3 regions of the Marinobacter sp. V032 genome follow, and region 3 is predicted to be linked to each of the others. Evidence: riboswitches for the same ligand, from Rfam matches in the RefSeq annotation. Region 3 holds a riboswitch; each other region holds the start of a gene.
The links. A riboswitch is a leader RNA that binds a small molecule or an ion and turns the genes downstream of it on or off. The one in region 3 is predicted to bind cobalamin.
Positions count from the first base shown of each region.

Region 1 (7,275 bases), 1.8 Mb from region 3:
CGCGTGTCTGAAACCTGGTCAACGGTTCTGCGCCGGGCGGGGTGTTATTAAGTGGATCGGCCCAGAACTGCCTGATCAGGTCTCCCGACTCCTTTTCGATCACGTCAGCGGTTTTGCCTTCCCACTCACCAAAGCTGATTTCACGCAGTTCAGGCTCAATGCGGCAGGGCAGGTCGTTCGTCGAAGCGACATGTTCTGCGAATGCGCGGCAACGCTTGAGAGGCGATGCCACAACAACATCCCATTGATCCGTTGATGTGATCGCACTTTCCATCTGCGACCAGCCCAGGTTACTGAGCGGATCGTCCAGGCTGCCGCGGAACTTTACCCCGCCTTCCGGTTCGCCATGGCGTATCAGATCGATATATGTCGTTTTGGTTGCAGTTGCGCTATCTCTCATGAGGCTGAGCTCCCGTCGCTGACTCCGGCATCCGCAAAGCTCGCCATCTGGTTATGCAGCGCACAGGCGGATCGCATGATGGGGACGGCGACGGCAGCGCCGCTGGCTTCACCCAGTCGCATACCGAGATTCAGCAGAGGCGCTGCGTGAAGGGCGTCCAGAATGCGTTGGTGTCCCTGCTCAGCTGAGCAGTGGCCAAAGTGGAGCCATTCAAGCAGGGCTGGTTGCTGGCGAACAGCGGCCAATGCCGCGACTGACGCGATAAAACCATCAACCAGAACGGGAATGCCTCTGGCAGCCGCGCCGAGAAATGAGCCGGCCATGGCAGCGATTTCGAATCCCCCCAACGATGCCAGCAGGGCTGTCGGTGTTTGATCCTGCCCGTGGCGCTCAAGTGCCCGGGTCACTACGTCCGCCTTATGGGATATCGCGTCCGCCGATAATCCTGTTCCCGCACCAACCAGTCGCGTCGCCGGTTCGCCTAGCAGAGCGCAGGCGACAGCTGCTGCGCTGGTGGTATTGCCAATACCCATATCACCGCTGATATACAGCTCAGAGCCGGATTGCGACGCGCGCTCTGCGGCCTGATCGCCCGCCGCGAGCGCCTGTTCAAGCTGGCTATCGGTCATTGCCGGTTCTGTCAGAAGATTTTTTGTGCCCGGTGCAATCGGGCTGCTGAGCACGCCCGGCATGTGACGGGGTGTCTCACCCACAGTGCCAAGATCAACGACCTCCAGTGACGCACCCAAATGTTTGGCCATGACGCTGATGGCCGCGCCGCCCTGGGCAAAGTTGATGATCATCTGGGCTGTGACTTCCTGCGGAAAGGCAGAGATCCCTTCGCAGCAAACTCCATGGTCGGCCGCAAATATCGTGATATGAACTTTGTCGACGGCGGGCAATGCCCGTCGTTGCTGTGCTGCAAGTGCAATGGCGACGCTTTCCAGCCTGCCCAGCGAGCCCGGCGGCTTGGTCAGCACGTTCTGGCGTGCTTGTGCCTGCTCGCTGAATTCTGAGTCGGGAGAAGGTAGTGGTGATGTCCAGCTGGCAGGCAATGTCATGAGTGGATCCAGGTCGGTGATCGGGCGCAAGATGGTGTAATGAGGGTCGAATGGTGTCAAGGCTTATACGGTCGAGTAGACTGTGCGCCGACTGGATTCCTTGATCTCGCTCAAGGGCTGTATCTGCCGCATGAGGTGTGCTTGTTGTGATGTTGACTGCCGGTGTCTGCATATTGGCTGTAATACTGGATCGCTTGTTTGGGGAGCCGAACCGCTGGCATCCGGTTGTTGGTTTTGGTGCCGCAGCGTCTTGGCTGGAAAAGCGGATGAATCATTCAAACCGGCGCGTTATTCGCGGCGCCGTCGCGGCATGCATTTTGATGGTGCCGGTCGTTTTTGTTAGCTGGCTGGTGACCATTTCACTGCCGACGCCTGTATTGGTGCTGATCGAAGTGATTGTGTTGTGGTTGATGTTGTCACTCAGAGGATTGGCTGAGCACGGTCTGGTGGTTGCCGATGCGCTGGATTCGAAAGATCTGATGGCCTCGCGGGAGGCTGTGGGGCGCATTGTTAGTCGTAATCCGGCTGAGTTAACCGAAACCGGCGTTGCGACAGCCGCAACGGAATCAATGCTGGAAAACGGCGCAGATGCGGTATTCGCCAGCCTGTTCTGGTTTGCGGTAGCGGGGCTTCCCGGGGTGCTTCTGCACCGTATGGCGAATACGCTGGATGCCATGTGGGGTTATCGCAATGAACGATTTTTATACTTTGGCCGTTTCGCGGCACGGCTGGACGATGTGATGAACTGGATTCCCGCGCGCCTCACTGCGACAACCTATGCCTTACTGGGTGATACGCGTTTGGCTTTGCAGTGCTGGCGCGAGCAGGGGGCTGCGTGGGAGAGTCCCAACGCAGGCCCGGTGATGGCTGCAGGCGCAGGTGCTTTGAATATTTCACTGGGCGGGCCGGCACCTTACGCCGAAGGATTACGTGAACGCCCCTTACTTGGGAAAGGCCCTTTGGCGAACGCTCAAAGCATTCGAGCCTCAATCCAGCTCGTGCGTCGGGGTGTCTGGTTCTGGCTCGCCGGGCTGGTGCTCCTAGCGCTTGCCGGAGCGGGGGCGTGAAAGTGAAGTGTGCAACGGTGATGAGTCCAGATAAGCGTCTGGAGCACGGCGGCCGGCTGGGGGAGGCGGTTCGCCGGTGGGGTATACCGCGTCACGACTGGCTGGATCTATCGACCGGTATTAACCCGATTGGCTGGCCGGTGCCAGAGATACCTGCCTCTGTCTGGCAGAGGCTGCCCGAAGATGATGACGATCTTGAGACAGAGATAAGGCGTTGGAGTGGCGCACCCTCTTCAGCTGGATGTTTGCCGGTTTCCGGAAGCCAGGCGGCCATTCAGATGTTGCCAAGATTGCGTAAACCTTGTCGCGTCGGTATTCCTGCCCCTGGTTACCAAGAGCATGCTCACTGTTGGTCCAGGGCGGGGCATGAGGTTGTGCCTGTGCCGCTGAATAGTCTCGCATCTGACGCTGAAGACGATTCGCACTGGCTCGCATCGCTTGATGTGCTTGTCTGGATCAACCCTAACAACCCGACGGGTTTAAAAGTATCTCGGGAGCGGCTCCTTTCATGGCACGAGCAGCTCCATAGTCATAGTGGCTGGCTGGTAGTCGATGAGGCGTTCATGGATGGCAGTGGGGAAAGCCTGTTGCCGATAGCGGACAAACCGGGCCTCGTTGTGCTGCGTTCACTCGGCAAGTTTTTCGGGCTGGCCGGCTTGAGGGCCGGGGAGGTAATCGGGGACCCCGAGATAACACACAGGCTTGCTATCGAACTTGGACCTTGGGCCATAAGTGGCCCGGCGCGCTCTATCATGGCGCTGGCATTGGCCGACCGCAGTTGGCAAATCGAGACAACAGCAAGGCTTGCTGAAGCGAGTCAGCGAATACAACGGCTACTGGTAGACGCCGGGCTTTCCACTGTCACCGGCACCAGCCTGTTCCGGTACTGTGCGTTCCAACATGCTGAGGCTTTCGCCGACGCTCTGGCCCGAGAGGGTGTTCTGGTCCGGCGCTTTGAAGACCCCAACGCACTGCGGTTCGGATTGCCGGGCACTGAAGCAGAATGGCAACACCTGTCCAAAGCCTTGTTAATCGCCCAAAAGACACTCGCCCGGACTAACGCAGAGACTTCCCAGATATGACAACGCTGATGATTCAGGGCACAACCTCCGACGCTGGCAAAAGCACGGTGGTAGCTGCCTTGTGCCGCCTACTCGCACGTCGTGGTGTCGCTGTGGCCCCCTTCAAGCCCCAGAACATGGCGTTAAACAGTGCAGTGACAATCGATGGCGGCGAAATCGGTCGCTCGACAGCTTTGCAGGCATTGGCTTGCGGTTTGGAGCCGCACAGCGATATGAACCCGGTGTTGCTGAAACCGCAAAGTGATTGTGGCGCCCAGATCATCCTGCGTGGGCAAGTTCACGGCAATATGGATGCGATTGCGTATCACGACTTCAAGACCGAAGCTGCGAAATCGGTGATGGCGGCATGGCAGGCGCTGAGCGAACGCTACGACGTTATCATCGCTGAGGGCGCCGGCAGTCCGGCTGAAATCAATCTGCGGGCGAACGATATCGCCAATATGGGGTTTGCTGAGGCAGCGGACTGCCCGGTGTTGCTGGTCGGTGATGTCGACCGGGGCGGCGTATTTGCCCAGTTGGTGGGTACGCTCGAACTGGTGTCCGAGAGTGAGCAGGCTCGTATCAAGGGCTTTGTCATCAACCGGTTTCGCGGTGATCAGGGGTTGCTTGACCCCGGACTGCGCTGGCTGGAGGAGCGCACAGGCAAGCCGGTTGTCGGCGTGCTGCACTATCTCGGCGGCCTGATTCTGGATGCGGAAGACAGCGTTGGGCTGACCGGTAGCCACGAAGCGGAAGCGCTGCGGGTTATTGTTCCCCGGCTACCGAGAATCAGCAATCACAACGATTTTGACCCATTGCGGCTCCATCCGGATATTGACCTGCAGTTCATTGCTGAAGGGCAGGCCATTCCGCCTGCCGATGTCATTATCCTGCCAGGCAGTAAAAGCACCTGTCATGACCTTGATTGGTTGAAAAAGCACGGCTGGCCTGAGGTCATTCAGCGTCACCTGCGCTACGGCGGCAAAGTATTTGGCATCTGCGGTGGATTCCAGATGTTGGGCTTTTCCGTTGACGATCCCGATGGCTTGGAGGGGGAGCAGGGTAGTGTCGAAGGACTTGGTTTGCTTGATTTGTCGACGCGTATGGTGGCCGGCAAGCAATTGAAAACCGTAAGTGGTGAATTGAGGTTGCCAGGCGCCGGTGCCGCTGCATTTACCGGTTACGAGATGCACAATGGTGTCAGTGAAGGCGCAGCGCTATCGGCCGCCATTATTGACGTCGACGGTCGGCCAGATGGGGCTGTCAGTCCTGACGGGCAGGTCATGGGTACCTATATGCACGGCATTTTTGATCACCCCGAAGCCTGCGATGCTTTGCTGGCAAATTGGGGGCTTCGAAAAGGCGCCAGGTCCGTTGATTATCAGCACCATCGAATGGCGCAGCTGGATCGGCTTGCAGATCACATTGAGCAGCAGCTGGATATCGACTGGCTTTACGATCTGCTGGGGTTACCCGCACAGACTGAATCAAAGACTTCTTAAAGCGACACAATGACGGACGAGACGTTATGAATGATCACAGCCAGCCTTTTACCGATCAGGAACGCGAGGGGTTGTACCGGGCGATATTTGAACGTCGTGACGTCCGCTCACAGTTCCTGCCCGACCCTGTTCCGCCGGAAGTGCTGGGGCGGCTGCTGACTGCCGCCCACCACGCGCCATCCGTCGGCTTTATGCAGCCCTGGGATTTTCTGGTTATCGATAGCGTTGAGGTGCGGAAATCGGTGCTGGCGCTGTTTGATCGAGAGAACGAGAAAGCCGCCGAAAATTACAGTGGCGATCGGCAGGACCAATATCGAAACCTGAAGCTGCAGGGCATTCTCGAAAGCCCGATTAATCTTTGCATTACCTGCGACCGCAGCCGAGGGGGTCCGAATGTCTTGGGTCGTAACTCTATTGTCGAGACGGATCTTTTCAGCACCTGCCTGGCGGTTCAGAACCTCTGGCTGGCTGCGCGGGCGGAAGGTATCGGCGTCGGTTGGGTCAGTATTCTCGATCAGGAAGATCTTGCTCGGGCGCTTGGCCTGCCAGATCACGTCTATCCACTGGCGTATCTTTGCATCGGTTACGTCAGCGAGTTTCTGGACCAGCCGGAATTGCAGGCGAAAGGCTGGCGTTCCCGGTTACCGCTGGCCGAGCTGGTGCATCGAAATGGCTGGGGCAAATTTATAGACGAATCAGACGAATTATCTCCCTGGCTGAAGCCGTTGTAATCGTTAACAGAAACCCGGCTGGCGGAGCCTGGAAACGCCGGCAAAACCGGCTTGCCGGATTGCTTGTGCTATACCATATGGATTACGATTGCTCCTTGAGCGATAGGTGCCCCGAATATGGGGGATAATCGGGAAGTTTGGTGAGGCCATAGTGCCAATGCCAACGCTGCCCCCGCATCGGTAAGAGCGAGTAGCTTGGAATGACCACTGGCGCAAGCCGGGAAGGTGCAAGCGATGGAGAACGTCTAAAGCGTTCTCCCTGTTCAAGCCCGAAGACCGGCCTGTCAGTTTATCCATTCCAATAACGGTGCGGCGGGCACCGAGGAGAAAAAAATGTCTACGATCAGCACTTCTTCCACCGAGCGGGCTTCCCGTTCTCTATCCGGTGCCTCTTCTCTGGTCCAGCATGGCGCTGCGCTGGTGTTTGGCGTCGTAATTCTGTTTGCCGTGGGTTTCCTGCCGATGAGCTTTGCTCATAACGCGGCGCACGATACCCGGCACTCATTCGTGTTTCCCTGCCACTGAGCACATGACGCCCCGTCATATCTGACTGCTGTCCGGGACAATCTCAGACGGCATATTGCTCAGTTTTAAAATTTACTGGAGGGAAACGCATGTTCCGCTCATTGATTTTCAGTGCCTGCCTGATTGGTGTGGTACTGGGTTTGACCCTGACGGCTATCCAGTCGTTTGGTGTAACACCGATTTTGTTATCAGCCGAGCAGTTTGAAGTGGCAGAACAACCTGCTGTCAATCATCACGCAGGTGAATCCACTGACGCGCATCATCATGAGCATGGCGCTCAGTCCGCACATCACCACGACGAACCCGCTGCTCCCGGTCATCACGAAGTGGCTGAAGCACACGACGCGGGCGGGCATCATCATGATGCAAACGCTTGGTCTCCTGCAGACGGTGCAGAGCGCGTGTTGTTCACCGCTTTGTCGAATGTTCTGGCGGGTATCGGCTTCGCCGCTATTTTGCTGGTCTTGATGAATGTGCTGCGCGAGCGCGGTCTCCTCAAACCGACGCCACTCACCGGCCTGACCTTTGGTATTGCTGGTTTTCTTGCAATTTTCGTTGCACCTTCGATCGGTTTGCCGCCTGAAATTCCGGGTATGAATGCCGCAGCACTGGAATCCCGCCAGTATTGGTGGCTGTTTACGGTAGTGGCAGCGGCAGTGGGCCTCGGTTTCCTTTTCCTCGCGCCGCGCTGGCGCAAGTTGTTTGGTCTGCCATTTCTGGTGGTGCCTTATTTGTGGATTCCAGCGCATCCTGCCGGTCCCCGGTTTGCCAACACGGACCCGGCCGCTGTCTCTGCGTTAACCGAGCTGCATCAGCAGTTTATCTGGGCCTCCGGGCTTTCCAATCTTGCGTTCTGGTTGCTGGCTGGCATTTTGTGCGCGCTGGCGGTGAAGCGCCTCTCAGGCAAGAGCTATGGTCATGCCGACGC
Region 1 covers NZ_JBQXYE010000001.1:2,454,710-2,461,984, forward strand. The annotation lists gene ACUN9X_RS11145 (histidine phosphatase family protein) at 1-400, opposite strand, end outside; gene cobT (nicotinate-nucleotide--dimethylbenzimidazole phosphoribosyltransferase) at 397-1,461, opposite strand; gene cbiB (adenosylcobinamide-phosphate synthase CbiB) at 1,611-2,528, shown strand; gene cobD (threonine-phosphate decarboxylase CobD) at 2,525-3,610, shown strand; gene ACUN9X_RS11165 (cobyric acid synthase) at 3,607-5,091, shown strand; gene bluB (5,6-dimethylbenzimidazole synthase) at 5,118-5,822, shown strand; cobalamin riboswitch at 5,910-6,121, shown strand; gene ACUN9X_RS11175 (CbtB domain-containing protein) at 6,156-6,347, shown strand; gene ACUN9X_RS11180 (CbtA family protein) at 6,437-7,275, shown strand, end outside; partial or broken gene ACUN9X_RS11185 (ATP-binding protein) at 7,266-7,275, shown strand, end outside.
Region 1: linked by a shared signal. The riboswitch ahead of ACUN9X_RS11175 (CbtB domain-containing protein) and the one ahead of ACUN9X_RS02940 (ribonucleoside-diphosphate reductase subunit alpha) in region 3 are both predicted to bind cobalamin.

Region 2 (7,275 bases), 260 kb from region 3:
GAACCAATCAGGAAGACCGCGCCGGCCAGTGCCGAGGCGGGAATCAGACGGGCGTGCTGGCTGCCCACGATAAAGCGCATGGCATGGGGAATGACAAGGCCCACAAAGCCGATAGCACCGACCATTGATACCATCACCGCGGTTACCAGGGCCATGACCCCGATTAGAATGCCCCGCACTGGCCGTACAGCGACTCCCATGGAAGAGGCGCTGTCGACACCGAAGGTGAAAGCATCCAATGCCCGCATGTGCCAGAGGCAGACCAGCAGCCCGCCGACAGCAGCGGGTACCGCAAGCATGACGTCTTCCCAGCGCACACCGGAGAGGCTGCCCAGCAACCAGAACATGATGCCACGGGCCTCCTCTGCATTAGCGGACTTGGTAATGATGAACGCCGTAAGCGCATTGAACAGCTGGGATCCGGCAATGCCGGCGAGGATGATCGCCCCTGCGGTCTGAATACCCCGCCCGCCACCACCCGTGCCGCTGCCGGCCGCGCGGGCAAGCAGCACCACCAGCCCAAAGGCCAGGCAAGCGCCGGCGAAAGCACCTGCGGACAGCGTGACCGCGCCTGCGCCCAGGCCGGCGACGGTTACGGAGACGGCACCGGTTGAGGCGCCGGCGGAGATGCCCATCAGGAAGGGGTCGGCCAGCGGGTTCCGCAGCAACGCCTGCAGCACAACGCCGGCGAGCGCAAGGCCGGTGCCGCAACTGGCAGCGACAATGGCCCGGCTCAGACGGTAACTCCAGACAATGCCGGAATCGATCGGATCAACAGCATAGCCTGCATCCCAGAGCTTGTTCGCCAGTACCTTGAGAATGATGTCAATCGGGATCGACGTTTCACCAATGGCGGTGCCGGCAATCAGGGCAATCACCAGAATAAGCGGCGTCAGCCAGAACCAGCGCAGGATAGGGCGGGTGAAGGCTCCGGCTGCCAGTAGTGGGCTCATGGGGTAAACGTCATGTCCGACAAGGCATCGGCCAGTGACTCAAGACCGAAGATGGTGCGCATTGTGGCACTCATGGCGTGGGCATCCATTTCCACAATACGGCCGGCTTTCACTGCTGTCATCTGACTGGCAACCGGATCCTTACGCAGAAAATCCCGTTTCTTCTGCACGTCATCTGCGGCGTAGCGACGGCGATCCATGTAGGCAATGACAATCAGATCCGGATCAGCCTTGGCGATGGTCTCCCAGCCGACAGTGGGCCACTCCTCATCGGATTCGATAACGTTGCGGATGCCCAGCTTCTCCATCATGTAGCCTGGTGCACCCAGACGGCCGGCGACATAAGGATCGGTCTCGAGATCGGGAGAGGAGAACCAGAAGACAGCGGACAGGTCGTCAGGCAGATCCAGGTTTTCGGCGCGCATTACAGCTTGGGCTTCGCGCGCTTTGAGATCGTTTACCAGCGCTGCGCCTGCTGACTGCACGTCGAAAATGGTGGCCAGCTGGTTAATACCCTTGTAGACAGACGCGGTGGAGAACGCAGCGAGCCGGGTGCCATCGCCGCCGGTGGCGTTATTTTTGGTGTCGCAATCGGCGGGCATGATGTAGGTATTGATGCCGAGATCGTGAAACTGCCGACGCGAGCCTACGCTGCCGGTCGGGCCCACATGCCACTCATACTGAACGGCCACCAGATCGGGCTTTTTGTTTACTATCGCTTCGAAGCTGGGGTCGTTGTCCGCTATCCGCTTGATGCCGGCATTGATCTTACTGAATTGTGGCAGCACCGGGTTAAACCAGACTGATGTGCCTTCAACGGTATCAGCGAGTCCCAGCATGTAGAGCATTTCGGTGGCGGATTGCCCGACGGTGACACTGCGTTCGGGTGCTGACTCAAAACGGAGTTCAACCCCACAATTGGTCAACGAAAGCGGATAATGGGTCGCGGCGAAAGCAGCATGGGGTGCAGGCAGAATCAATAACGCGGCCAGCAGTTGGCGAACGGGATGCATGAGCGTGTCTCCGGATCTACGAGAATTGGACAAGGGGGTCCAGTGGTCCGGAAGCGCCGATTACCAGAGGCGCCGAAGAGTGCACGCCGGAATATGAAACAGGCCTTAACCTTCCTTCCCCCGGGACACCCCGCCCGGCGTTATGAAACTCGTGTCGGCAGGTCTCCTGACTGGCGCATCATCGCAGGCCCGGCCTTCCCGGGATGTGTTTCCCAGTGGCTACGAAGGGGCCTTGCTCATCGCCTACAGTTGCGGGGGCAGTTTCGGTTCGCGGATCGTTGAACGGATAGCTCAACAGGCAGTCTCGCGGCGAATTCCCTATTAGGAGCCTTTTTCAAAGGCTCCCTGGTTCCCGAAGGAAACCGACAGGGCGAGAATATACAGGTTGCCCAATGATGGCAAGGAAGGCGGTAGGCGTCGGGGGTGTCTGGCCAAGGCGCGATAGAGTGCGCGAAAATAGACCCAGTCAGAGGTCACCTATCTCTCATAACGGAGCTGTTTCATGTCGAGCCGGATTGAAATTCACTATTGCACGCAGTGCCGCTGGATGCTCCGTTCTGCCTGGATGGCGCAGGAGCTGCTGAGCACATTTGAAGACGAAATCACCGAATTGACCTTGAAGCCGGGCACCGGTGGCGTTTTTGAAGTCTACGCTGACGGGCAGCGGGTCTGGTCCCGCAAAGAGGCGGGCCGGTTTCCCGAGATCACAGAGCTGAAGCAGGTTGTGCGTGATCTTGTCTCGCCCGAGAGGTCGCTGGGTCACGCGGATCGCAAGGATGCCTGAACTGATTGCAGGCTGCGGTGCAGATGTGCCATCCGATCAGCACTGGCTGGCCTTGAATACCTGGCTTCGGGATCATCGCGTGCTCTGGCAATACGTGCCATTTGCAACGCCGGAACCTGAGTGGTGCCTGGCGTATTCTGCCACGGCCCGACGCCTTGGTGCTTTCGACAGCGCGACCTGTGATTTCTATGAGCAACATCCAGACCAACTGGCGGATCTGCTGAGTGAGGATGTGCCGGCACTGGCGCAAAGGTCGTCCCTGATTCGACTACCCGACCTGTCGGGTGCTGATCTGAGCCTTCCGGAAACCCGAGCAGTGGATATGCCCGGTCGCAAACGTTTGCAGGCGGGTCGGTTTGCCGGGGCGATACAGCCGCTGTCTCACAGGGTTCTGGACTGGTGCTGTGGCAAAGGGCACCTGGCGCGCACCCTGGCTTCGACTGCACCGTCAGGTGTGTGCGGAATGGAGTGGGCATCGTCGCTGGTTCAGCAAGGCAACGCCCTTGCCCGGCGCTATGGTGATGCGGTGACGATACACGGGCAGGACGTGCTCGCGCCTTCGCTTCAGATGCCGGCCGACACTCACGCGGTAGCGCTGCATGCCTGTGGCGACCTTCACAAGCGCCTGTTGACGCGGAGCGTGCAGCAGCGGCTGCCGCGTATCAGCTTCTCCCCTTGTTGTTATCACCTGACCCGGGATACTCGCCATAGCCCGCTGTCACATTTCGTGTCCTCACAGTCTGACCGGCTGGCCTTGAGCACCCGGGAGAGTCGTCTGGCGGTTCAGGAAACGGTGACAGCGCCGGCCAGGGAAACAGTGCAGAGAGAACGTCTGCGAGCCTGGCGGCTGGGGTTTGACGGGTTGCAACGAGCGCTGCGCTCGAGTGATGACTACCTGCCGGTACCAACGTCTCCAACGCATTTGAATCAGGGGGATTTTTCCGGCTTCTGTCGCTGGGCCGCCCAGACTAAAGCGCTCAACTTGCCTGCGCATGTTGATTATCCAAAATGGCAGGCTTACGGCGAGCAGCGACTGCTGCAGGTACGCCAGCACGAGCTGGTGCAGCATCTTTTTAGACGGCCACTCGAGCTCTGGTTGGTGCTGGATTACGTGCTGTACCTGCAGGAGCAGGGGTTTCAGGTGAGATGGGGCACTTTTTGTGAACGGGAGTCGACGCCGCGAAACCTGTTGATTGATGCCTGTTTGAAAATCAACCAAACGGAACGTCAGGGTTTGCGGTAGACCACCTTCTCAACGCAGCCATCCCGAAAGTACACGTAGGTCAATTCGTAGAGCATGCCGTAGTAATCCGTGGAGTACACCCAGGTTTCCTGAGGTGTCGGATAGGTTTCCGGTGGCCGGCCAAAAGCGTCCAGCACGTTGTCCTTGGTCATTCCCTTCACGACTTGTTCACGGATGATATAACGCCGCAGGTCAGTGGAGTTGATGAACTTGCAGGGGCTCGGCGGGTTGGAGCTTGCGGCCCGTTCTTCGGGTTGCGCTTGTTCGGTTGCGGGTTCGGGCTGTGGGGGCAGGTTGCTGTTAAAGCTGCCACCAATTCGGTTGTCCGGAATGGTAATGCGCTCAGCATTTTCTCCGCAGGGGCTGTCGGAATAGCGCACGCCCTCGGGGCCTTCGCATTTATAGACCTGGGCTGATGCGCTTGCGCTTAGCAACAGGATTCCAGCGAACAGAAAGACGTGACGGCGCATATTGACAAGAACCCTTTGAGTAAAAAAAGCCGCCCGGGCCATAACTGACGCGGGCGGCTTTTGATTCAGAGCGTCATACTTACCGCTCTATCTGAATCCGCGCTTCAACCCGACGGTTGTCGGCACGGCCAGCGGCTGTTGAGTTATCCGCTACAGGCTCTGATTCACCATAACCGGTGGCTGAAACCCGTGATTGCTCCACGCCCAGACGGTTGGTCAGACGCTTGGCAACGGCTTCTGCACGACGCTGTGACAGCGCCTGGTTATATTCTGCTTTACCACTGCTATCGGAATGGCCTGCAATTTCAACAACGGTTTCCGGATGCTCTTCCATGAAGTCGGCCACACGCTGGAGTTCGCTGTCATACTGGTCGCCGATAACGGCGCTGTTCAGCGGGAACTGGACTTCAAGCGTGAAGGTTTCAACCGCTTCGGTGACACCGGTACAACCCTTTTCATCAACCGTTGCACCTGCTTCGGTACCCGGGCACTGATCTTTGCTGTTGACCACGCCATCGTTATCGCTATCGAGCTCACAGCCTGTGCTGTTCACTTCGGCGCCAGCAGGCGTGTTGGGGCACTGATCCTGGCTGTCGACTACGCCGTCATTGTCAGCGTCGGCTTCGATTTCGCAGCCGGTCGCGTCAACCTGGGCGCCTGGTGCGGTATTGGGGCACTGATCGGTGTCATCCATGACGCCGTCATTGTCGCTATCCTGAGGCTCAGACTTGGCACCGGCCATACCGAAGCCGATGCTGATACCGACCGTTGCAAGCGTGTCGAAGGCTTCTTCGTCCAGGCTATAGAATTCACGGATATCACCGCGCAGGGAGAGGTTGTCGCTAATGTTATAGCGCACACCGCCGCCAACGTTCAGGCGGGTCTCGCCATTGATGCCGCCACCCAGTGCTTCAAACTCGGTATGGCCGGCACCGGTGGCCAGGTACGGGTTCCAGGTATCCTGGATTTCGCCGAAGTAGTACAGGCCATCCAGGCGGTAATCGTCAAAATCGCTACCGCCAGGCACGTATTTACGGTCTGCGTCGCCCCGTGACCAGACAGCTTCCAGTGCCCAGCTGGGCAGAAAGCGGTATTCAAGTCCGGCGCCGAAGGTGGCGGTTTCGCTTAGATCCCGTTTATCGTCAAAGAGCTGAAAGCCCATGAACGGATTGATATAGATTTTTTGTTGATCGACTTCTTCAGCCATAGCCGGTGTCGCTACGGCCGCCATGAGTGCGGCTGCTGCAAAAGGACGCATCAGGGTCATTGGAACCTCCTGTTCATTCGGTTATTTGTATCGTCGTTAATCTTCTTATTATTTTTGGGTGAGCGCTTTATCGAGCATTCAACCTCTTACGAACAATTTAAGTGATGAGATTCATATTGGACAGGTTTTGAGGCAAATATTGCAGAAATAACATCTTTCCGGGTGCAATTTGATCAATTTTCCGTTGGCTTCAGGGTGTGTCAGCTGGTCGAAAATACAGGTGAGCACTCTTTTTACTGAATGTCAGGGTCTCGCCACTGTCAAAACGAACATCGAAGGCGCGCTCTTCTTCACTCAGAACCAGGCCGGCCCCGAGCACTGCGTGGATAATGCGCGACTGGTGCCATATCGGAGCGTCGGCTAGTGGGCTGTCCGTGGCACTGCAGGACGAGGTGAGGGTGACGCCTTCGCGCTGGGCATAGCGCTGGCTGATGGCAGTGAGAGGTGTGCTGAGCCTGATCTGAGAACCGGCCGAGTCTGCTTGACGATTGTCCAGTTGCCCGCCCATATCGGCCGACAAGGGAAAGCAGAGCTCATGAATGAAACGGCTGCGGCTCTGGTCACCGTCCAGGTGAGGCGTGTTTGAATCCGGTCGGGTGATCAGGTGCAGAGCTTGCCGGGTGCGGGTCAGGGCGACATAGAGCAGGCGGCGCTCGCTTTCGACCAGGCTGCGGATGTCGTCCGTTTGACGGGCCGTGTGGGGCAGGTACTTCTCCTGCAAGCCGGGAATGATGACGATCGGCCACTCCAGCCCTTTGGTCCGGTGCATTGTCGAAAGCTGCACGCCGCCCGCATCCGTTTGCTGGGCCTGAGTTCGCAGAACATCCAGATGATTCAGTGCTTCGGGAACGCCCACATCAAGGCTTTTGATGTAATGCTGAAACCCGCGCACGGTATCGATTCGTTCGTCGGCGGTTTCGTGGGTCATGGCAAGGCTGCGAATGCCCTCAAACAGTTCCGTCGCATCCGCATACCGGGCGATCAGGTCGCTGGCGGATCCTTTGAAATCGTTCAGTACAATCAGGGTATTGCCGAGTGCCTTGAGCTTTTTGGTGGGCATCGGGCCGATGGCGTCGAACTCAAGGTCCAGAAGGCGCTGGCCCCAGTCATTCTCAAATCGCGAAAGCAGTTGGGCCAGGTTGTTCAGCTCCGCTTCGCGCAAGCCGACATGGGGGAAGCGCAGAAGGCTGCGGGCTGTCTCGAGTCGCGCTTCCGGTGGCAACTTGGGCAAATGACCGGCACATACGCGCATCATGTGGGTGATGGCTTCCACCTCGCGGGTAAACAGCGCACCCTTGCTGCTGTCGATGCGGTAGGGAATCTGGCGGGCCAACAGCTTCAGCTCGATCGGTACGCTCTGACTCCAGACCCGGAAAAGGATGGCCACGGCTTCAAGCGGGTGGCCGCCATCCCGTTGTTGTTCCACCAGTCTCAACACCACGTCGCTGTCCTGCGTGGTTTCGTGGAGCTCGACATGGGTAGCCGGCGTTGAAGGGTGCGCGTGACAGAGTACATCCTTGCGACCGGTATTGTGGCTGATCAGGT
Region 2 covers NZ_JBQXYE010000001.1:893,118-900,392, forward strand. The annotation lists gene ACUN9X_RS04100 (FecCD family ABC transporter permease) at 1-953, opposite strand, end outside; gene ACUN9X_RS04105 (ABC transporter substrate-binding protein) at 950-1,966, opposite strand; cobalamin riboswitch at 2,106-2,348, opposite strand; gene ACUN9X_RS04110 (SelT/SelW/SelH family protein) at 2,469-2,750, shown strand; gene ACUN9X_RS04115 (methyltransferase) at 2,743-3,993, shown strand; gene ACUN9X_RS04120 (DUF4124 domain-containing protein) at 3,978-4,463, opposite strand; gene ACUN9X_RS04125 (OmpA family protein) at 4,543-5,730, opposite strand; gene ACUN9X_RS04130 (ATP-dependent helicase) at 5,921-7,275, opposite strand, start outside.
Region 2: linked by a shared signal. The riboswitch ahead of ACUN9X_RS04105 (ABC transporter substrate-binding protein) and the one ahead of ACUN9X_RS02940 (ribonucleoside-diphosphate reductase subunit alpha) in region 3 are both predicted to bind cobalamin.

Region 3 (7,275 bases):
TTCAGCTGGGATTCGCTGCGCAACCTGCGCAAGTATCCGCTTTCTACCAATATCGTCATGCTGGTGACGGTAATTGTGGTGGTGGCGACTCATAACCTGGCGCTGGGTGTGTTTGCCGGTGTGCTCTTGGCTGCGTTGTTCTTCGCCAACAAGATCGGGCACTACATGGCGGTCACCTCCGAGATCAACGAAACCGGCAGCAAGCGGGTTTACACTGTGGTAGGCCAGGTGTTCTTCAGCTCCACCGAAAAGTTCCTGTCGTCGTTTGATTTCAAGGAAGCGGTGGATGAGGTCGTGATTGATCTCAGCCGGGCGCACTTCTGGGATATAACCGCTGTGGGCGCGCTCGACAAAGCCGTGATCAAGTTCCGCCGTGAAGGGGCAGATGTAGAAGTGATCGGCCTGAATGAAGCAAGCAGCACCATTGTCGACCGCTTTGGCGTGCACGACAAAGCCGAAGCAGCCGATGGCCTGATCGGACACTAATGACGGACACCGGTCTGTCGGTGCATGATAGACCGGTGCCAAATGATTAAAACAAGATCCGAAACGAGGTGTACATGAGCCAAGACGTCGTGCCCCCGGCAGCCACCAACCACGTTGTAGCCTGTATCGACGGTTCCCGATCGACCACCGCGGTGTGTGATTACGCCGCCTGGGCCAGCCAGCGTCTGGCAGCCTCGCTGATGCTGTTCCATGTACTGGATCATGGCCGGTATCCGACTGAGCCGGATCTGGCCGGCAGTATCGGGCTGGGTAGTCGCGAGCATCTGCTGGAAGAACTGGCGGAACTGGACCAGCAGCGCAGCAAGCTGGCGCTGGAGCAAGGCAAGCACATGCTCGAAGCTGCAGAACGCCGGGTGACAGACGATGGGGTCACCTCCATTGTCCAGCGTCAGCGCCATGGTGATCTGGGCGAGTGCCTGCTGGATATCGAAGCGGACATCCGTTTGCTGGTGGTGGGCCTGCACGGCGAAAGCAGTACCGATCGTGATGTGCATATCGGCAGTCAGCTTGAAACCGTCATTCGCACATTGCATCGCCCGATTTTGCTGGTGCCGGATGAATACACCGAACCGCGTAGCGCCATGCTGGCATTCGATGGCAGTGAAACCGCCATGCGGGGTGTTGAACTGCTGGCCAGCAGTCCGATCTTCAAGGCATTTCCGTTGCATCTGGTGATGGTCGCGACTGAATCGGAGGAACGCTGGAACCAACTACGCACTGCCGAGAAAGCCTTGGCTGCGAGCGGTTGTGAAGTTCATCTTGCAATCCGCGAGGGCGATGTTGAAAAAACGCTGCACAGCTATCAACAGGAAAACGCGATTGATCTGCTGGTAATGGGCGCTTACGGACACTCTCGCATTCGCCAGTTTCTGGTGGGCAGCACGACCACCAACATGTTGAAAACCAGCACCACTCCGCTCGTTATACTGCGATAAACGCATGGCGTGCTGGTTGCCCGTGCCAGCACGCAAGCGATCCGGTGTGGCCGGCTTAAAGGCCGCCGGGCATTAGCGTCACAGTGAGACAAAATTCTACTAGCCTGACTTTATGCGCTTGCGGTAGGCTCTGAATCACAATGACAATAATCAGAACCTACGGCGTAATTGTGCAGTTCACTCCCTGGAGCCATTTTTAATGGCAGCATCTCTTTCGTTGTGTAACGGCTTCGGGTACCGAGCGTACCAGCGAGTGCGATGCGTCGTGTTGCTGATGGTCCTGTCGATACCGGCATTTGTCGCGGCGGCAGAAAAACCATTGCTGCGTATCGGTTATGTCGAGTTTCCCCCCTATGAATATCAAAATGACGCTGGTGAAGCGGCCGGGTCGTTTATCGAGCTGAGCCAGAGAGTAGCGGAAGAGGCGGGCTATCGCGTCGAATTCGTTTATCTGCCTATCAGCCGGATCTACCTGTTTCTGCAGCAAGGGCGGATTGACGTCTGGCCGGGACTGACGGGTATTCCAATGCTCGAAAAGCAGGTAATTGTCAGTGCCAGCCACCCCATTCGGGTAGAGTTGGCGGCCTGGTTTCTTGGCGACACCCCCCCGCTGACCCAATTTGATGATCTGCGGGGTAAACGGCTGATTCTTATCTCGGGGTACACCTACGGCGGGCTTGCGAACTATCTGAAGGGGCTGGATGACGTGGAACTGACCTATACCACCAATCATCGGTCAGCCCTTGATATGTTGCAGCGGGACAGGGGGGACTACCTGCTCGATTATGTGGAGCCAATCAAATCAACGCCGGGGCACGACAGCTTCAAAGGATTACAGCATTCGTTTGTGCGTGAACGGATCGCCGGCTGGATTTTCTCGCGGGAAAGACCTGACGCCGTGCGATACCGTGATGAATTTGATGCCGCGTATCAGCGTTTGCGAGAAAGGGATGGCCACTCGACAGACTTCTCCAGCCCCGCTCCGGGCACTTTGCCGGGCTTCCCTGAGAGTCTGGTTCGTCAAGCACCCGCCGGCGTTGGCGAGTAACGGTAGCCGTGTTGGGAAGGGCAACTTATCAATGTTACGGATTGGTTTGTGTTCAGATTCAAAGGTAATAAGGGAAGCGCCATGACGGCTGCCCCGGTAAGACGACTGATCTGTTTTTGGCTGGCGGGCATGCTGCTTGCCGCGCCAGTGGCGGCCAGGAGCCTGCCAGAGTTGCGCGTGGGTTATATTGAATTCCCACCCTTCAACTATACCGATGAAAGTGGCGAGCCAGCAGGCCCCTGGGTGGATATGACGGAAGCGGTTGCCGAAATGGCCGGTTATGCCGTCAAATGGAAATCGCTGCCGATCGCGCGGGTGTACCGATATCTTGCGCAGGGCAACATTGATTTATGGTTGGGCGTGGCCGATCTTCCGGTGCTGAAAGACAAGGTTGTCGAGAGCGCCAGCAGCCCCATGACGATCCGGTTGATGGCGTTCCACAAAAAAGGCGTACCGGATATTACCTCAGTGTCGGAGCTTGAAGGCAAGCGACTCCTGCTGATTGCCGGCTTCACCTATCTCAATGTGCTGGACAATGTTGACCTTGATCCAGAGAAAACAGCCGCAGCCCCCAATCACCATGCTGCCCTGACGATGATGCAGCTAGGGCGCGCCGACTACCTGCTCGATTACGACGAACCCGTATACGCGGAGCAGCAAAAGTTTCCGGAACTGGCGCTTGAAGGCGCGCCTATCTATCAACTACGTGGCGCTTTTGTCGTGTCACGCCAACATCCGGATGCCCAGCGTGTCGTTGACCGGCTGGATGCGGCCTATCAGTCATTGATCGCATCGGGTCAGTTGCGGCACTTGCAGCATGACCGCCTTGCCCCGCTTGCTGAACATCCCGAAACACCCGAAGATTAGCGATCAGCAACACCCGGCTATGGGTGTTCGACGAGGATATCGCCGTACCAAGCCGTTGCCGATTCGCCGGTATTGTCTGAATCGCTCATAATTCCGATCCCCATGATCTCCGGCGGCGCCTCCCCGAATGCGGCCTTATAGTCGGCCACGATATCCCGCTCTACAGTGATCCATTGCCCCGCCTCTTCGTCACCGCTGGTGACGGCAATCATCATCGTCTGCTCTGTGAACGGATTGGTGACGATCTCGCCGACCGGCAGCTTATTGGCCCAGATATAGTTCAGCGCGTTACCGGGCAGGGCATCGCCATACAGTAGCTCTGCTGTTTTGCGTTTGGCACGCTCAAAGAAACCGGCACTGTCCGGATCAAACTGAAAGGCAACGTAGATGCGGGCAGGATAGTCATCTCCGGACTTTTTGCGCGCATCACCCGCTTTGAAAACCCCACTGACCTTCCAGCGCCAACGCAGAATCAGCCGATCACGCGGCACAATCGACACCCTGGCAATCAGCCCTGAAGCACCACCATCGGTTTCCGCCCGCACCACCTGAACCCCGTCTTCATCAACCAGTGTGTAGCGGCTGAGCTTGTCGATACTGGGAAATTCCAGCGGCGCCCATCCGTCATCCAATGATGTCATGGCGGAGAAGGGAGGGACTGACTGATCGCTCGCCTCCGCCCAGGCCGGCGCGGGCAGTGTCGTCAGCAGCAATAGCAGTAGGGTAAAGACGGGGACAAGTGACGACATAAACGCTCCAGGGCGAAATCAGAATCTGTCGTGCCATTCTGAAACTTTACTTGTTGCCCGTCTACCTGGTCTATATAGTGTTTTTATTCTTGGTCAGCCACCATATGTAGTGATTATTGAGTAATCAATCGATCCTGCGATGATGAGTGGCGGGGAAGCAACACGCTTCCCGCGGGAATCCGGTGAGACTCCGGAACTGACGCGCAGCGGTATTGGGGAACGCGCGTGACCGGTGCCGCACAGAGTTTTCGGAAAAACGTTCTCGAAACAACGTTTCCAAAACAACCTGTGCGGGCACAGACACTGAGCAATCGGGAAGTCGTCACGTTAGGCCGCAGGCACATTTGCCTGCATGCCCCTGAGTCCGAAGACCAGCCAGGAATGTATGGCCCGTGCAAACGGCGCCATTCGACTGCACCTTCGCGACTCAGGGTGAGCAGATAACGGATCCTGCCCGAGAACTTTTTCACGGCCGGCTGCCGTCCTGCGTACGCGAAGGAAAGGAATTCAAACGCGTACTCAGGAGACTCATCATGCCCAGTGCGGCTATTTCTGCCCCAGCCTCAACAAAGACGGCGCACGATTCTGCGCCCATCAGTTCACTCCGGGTGATCAAGCGCAACGGCCAGCTCGTTGATTTTGATGCCAGCAAAATTGACGTGGCCATCACCAAAGCCTTTCTCGCGATAGAAGGCGACAAGGCAGCCGGGTCCGCCCATATCCACGACGCCGTTCGCCAGGTCAGTCAGCAGGTGATCAGCGCCCTGAGCCGGCGATTGCAGGCGGGTGGCACCGTGCATATTGAAGATATTCAGGATCAGGTCGAGCTTGAACTGATGCGCGGTGAAGCACATAAAGTCGCCCGCGCCTATGTGCTCTATCGCGAAGCCCACGCTCAGGAGCGCGCCCAACTGGCGCCGGTAGAAGAGCACCCAACCCTGAGAGTTATGCTGGCGGACAAACAGAGCGCACCGCTGGATCTGGGGCTGATGAAGTATCAGGTCGAACAGGCCTGCGCTGGCCTGGACGGCGTTGATGCGGACACCATTGTCGACGATGCCCTGCGCAATCTGTATGACGGTATCCCCGAACACGACGTCCTCAACGCGCTCATCATGACCGCGCGCGGCCGCATAGAACAGGAGCCCGACTACAGCGCGGTGACCGCGCGCCTGCTGCTGGAACAGCTGCGACTGGAATCCGGCCGGGTGTTGGAACTGCCCATGCAAACGCCGTTGGTGGATGTCTACCCGCAGGCACTGACCCGTTTTATCGCACTGGGTATTGAACGTGAGCTGTTGGACCCGGCGCTGGCGGATTTTGATCTCGACCGGCTGGGCGCCGCCCTCAAGCCGGAACGCGATCTCCAGTTCAGTTTCCTCGGGCTGCAAACCCTCTACGACCGGTACTTTATCCACCTGAACGACAAGCGCCTGGAATTGCCGCAGGTATTCTTCATGCGGGTCGCGATGGGGTTGTCGCTACGCGAGGATGATCTGGATGCGCGTGCTATCGAATTCTATGAGCTGCTGTCGTCATTCGACTATATGGCATCCACACCTACGCTATTTAACAGCGGCACCCGCCATTCACAGCTCTCATCCTGTTACCTGACCACCGTCAGCGATGACCTCGACGGCATTTACGGCGCGATCAAGGACAACGCATTGCTATCGAAATGGGCGGGCGGTCTGGGTAACGACTGGACGCCGGTGCGATCGCTGGGTGCCCACATCAAAGGCACCAATGGCCGTAGCCAGGGCGTAGTGCCCTTTCTCAAGGTGGTCAACGACACTGCCGTCGCAGTAAACCAGGGAGGCAAACGTAAAGGCGCCGTTTGTGCCTATCTGGAATCCTGGCATCTGGATATCGAGGAATTTCTCGAGCTGCGCAAGAACACCGGTGACGAGCGCCGCCGCACTCACGACATGAACACCGCCAACTGGGTGCCGGATCTACTGCTGGAGCGGATGCGCGCCGACGCCAACTGGACACTGTTCTCGCCTAACGACGTGCCGGATCTGCACGATCTGTACGGTGCTGCGTTCCGCACCCGTTATGAAGAATACGAAGCCAAGGCCGAGCGGGGCGAAATCAGCCTGTTCAAGACTGTCCCGGCGAAGCAGCTGTGGCGGAAGATGTTGACCGTGCTGTTCGAAACCGGCCATCCCTGGATCACGTTCAAAGATCCCTGCAACCTGCGCTCGCCCCAGCAGCACACTGGCGTGGTGCATTCGTCCAACCTGTGTACCGAAATCACCCTGAATACCAGTGAACAGGAAATCGCCGTCTGTAACCTGGGTTCAGTGAACCTCGCAGCCCACATTCGCGACGGGGAGCTGGACGTGCAGCGGCTGGAACGCACCGTCAACACCGCCGTGCGCATGCTCGATAACGTCATCGATATTAACTTCTACGCGGTACCGCAGGCGCGCGAGGCGAACATGCATCACCGGCCCGTGGGGTTGGGGCTGATGGGCTTTCAGGACGCGCTTTACCGTCTTGGCCTGCCATATGCCAGCGCGGAAGCAGTTGAATTTGCCGACCTGTCGATGGAGCAATTGAGCTATTTCGCCCTGCGTGCTTCAGCCGAACTGGCGAAAGAGCGCGGTGCCTACGCAACCTACGAAGGCTCGCTCTGGTCACAGGGCATTCTGCCGATTGACTCGCTGAACAACCTGAAAGCCGCACGCCGGGAAGAGGACTTCAGCGTCAACAGTGAAAGCCGTTTGGATTGGGCGCCAGTGCGCGACCTGATCCGCGAACACGGTATTCGCAATTCCAACGTTATGGCGATTGCACCCACCGCGACCATTTCCAATATCGTTGGCGTGTCCCAGTCGATCGAACCGGCGTATCAGAACCTGTTTGTGAAATCGAACCTGTCCGGCGAATTCACGGTGATCAATCCCTCGCTGGTCAACGACCTGAAGGCGCTGGGCCTGTGGGACAACGTCATGGTCAACGATCTTAAATACTACGACGGCTCAGTGCAGCAGATCGACCGCGTACCGGCGGACATCAAGGCGCGGTATGCCACCGCATTTGAGCTGGATTCCCGCTGGCTGGTGGAAGCCGCCTCGCGTCGCCAGAAATGGCTGGATCAGGGCCAGAGCCTTAACCTGTACATGGCGGAACCGTCCGGTCGCAAGCTGGACGAACTGTATCA
Region 3 covers NZ_JBQXYE010000001.1:630,229-637,503, forward strand. The annotation lists gene ACUN9X_RS02915 (SulP family inorganic anion transporter) at 1-486, shown strand, start outside; gene ACUN9X_RS02920 (universal stress protein) at 561-1,442, shown strand; gene ACUN9X_RS02925 (substrate-binding periplasmic protein) at 1,642-2,490, shown strand; gene ACUN9X_RS02930 (substrate-binding periplasmic protein) at 2,572-3,357, shown strand; gene ACUN9X_RS02935 (DUF3047 domain-containing protein) at 3,375-4,106, opposite strand; cobalamin riboswitch at 4,237-4,500, shown strand; gene ACUN9X_RS02940 (ribonucleoside-diphosphate reductase subunit alpha) at 4,640-7,275, shown strand, end outside.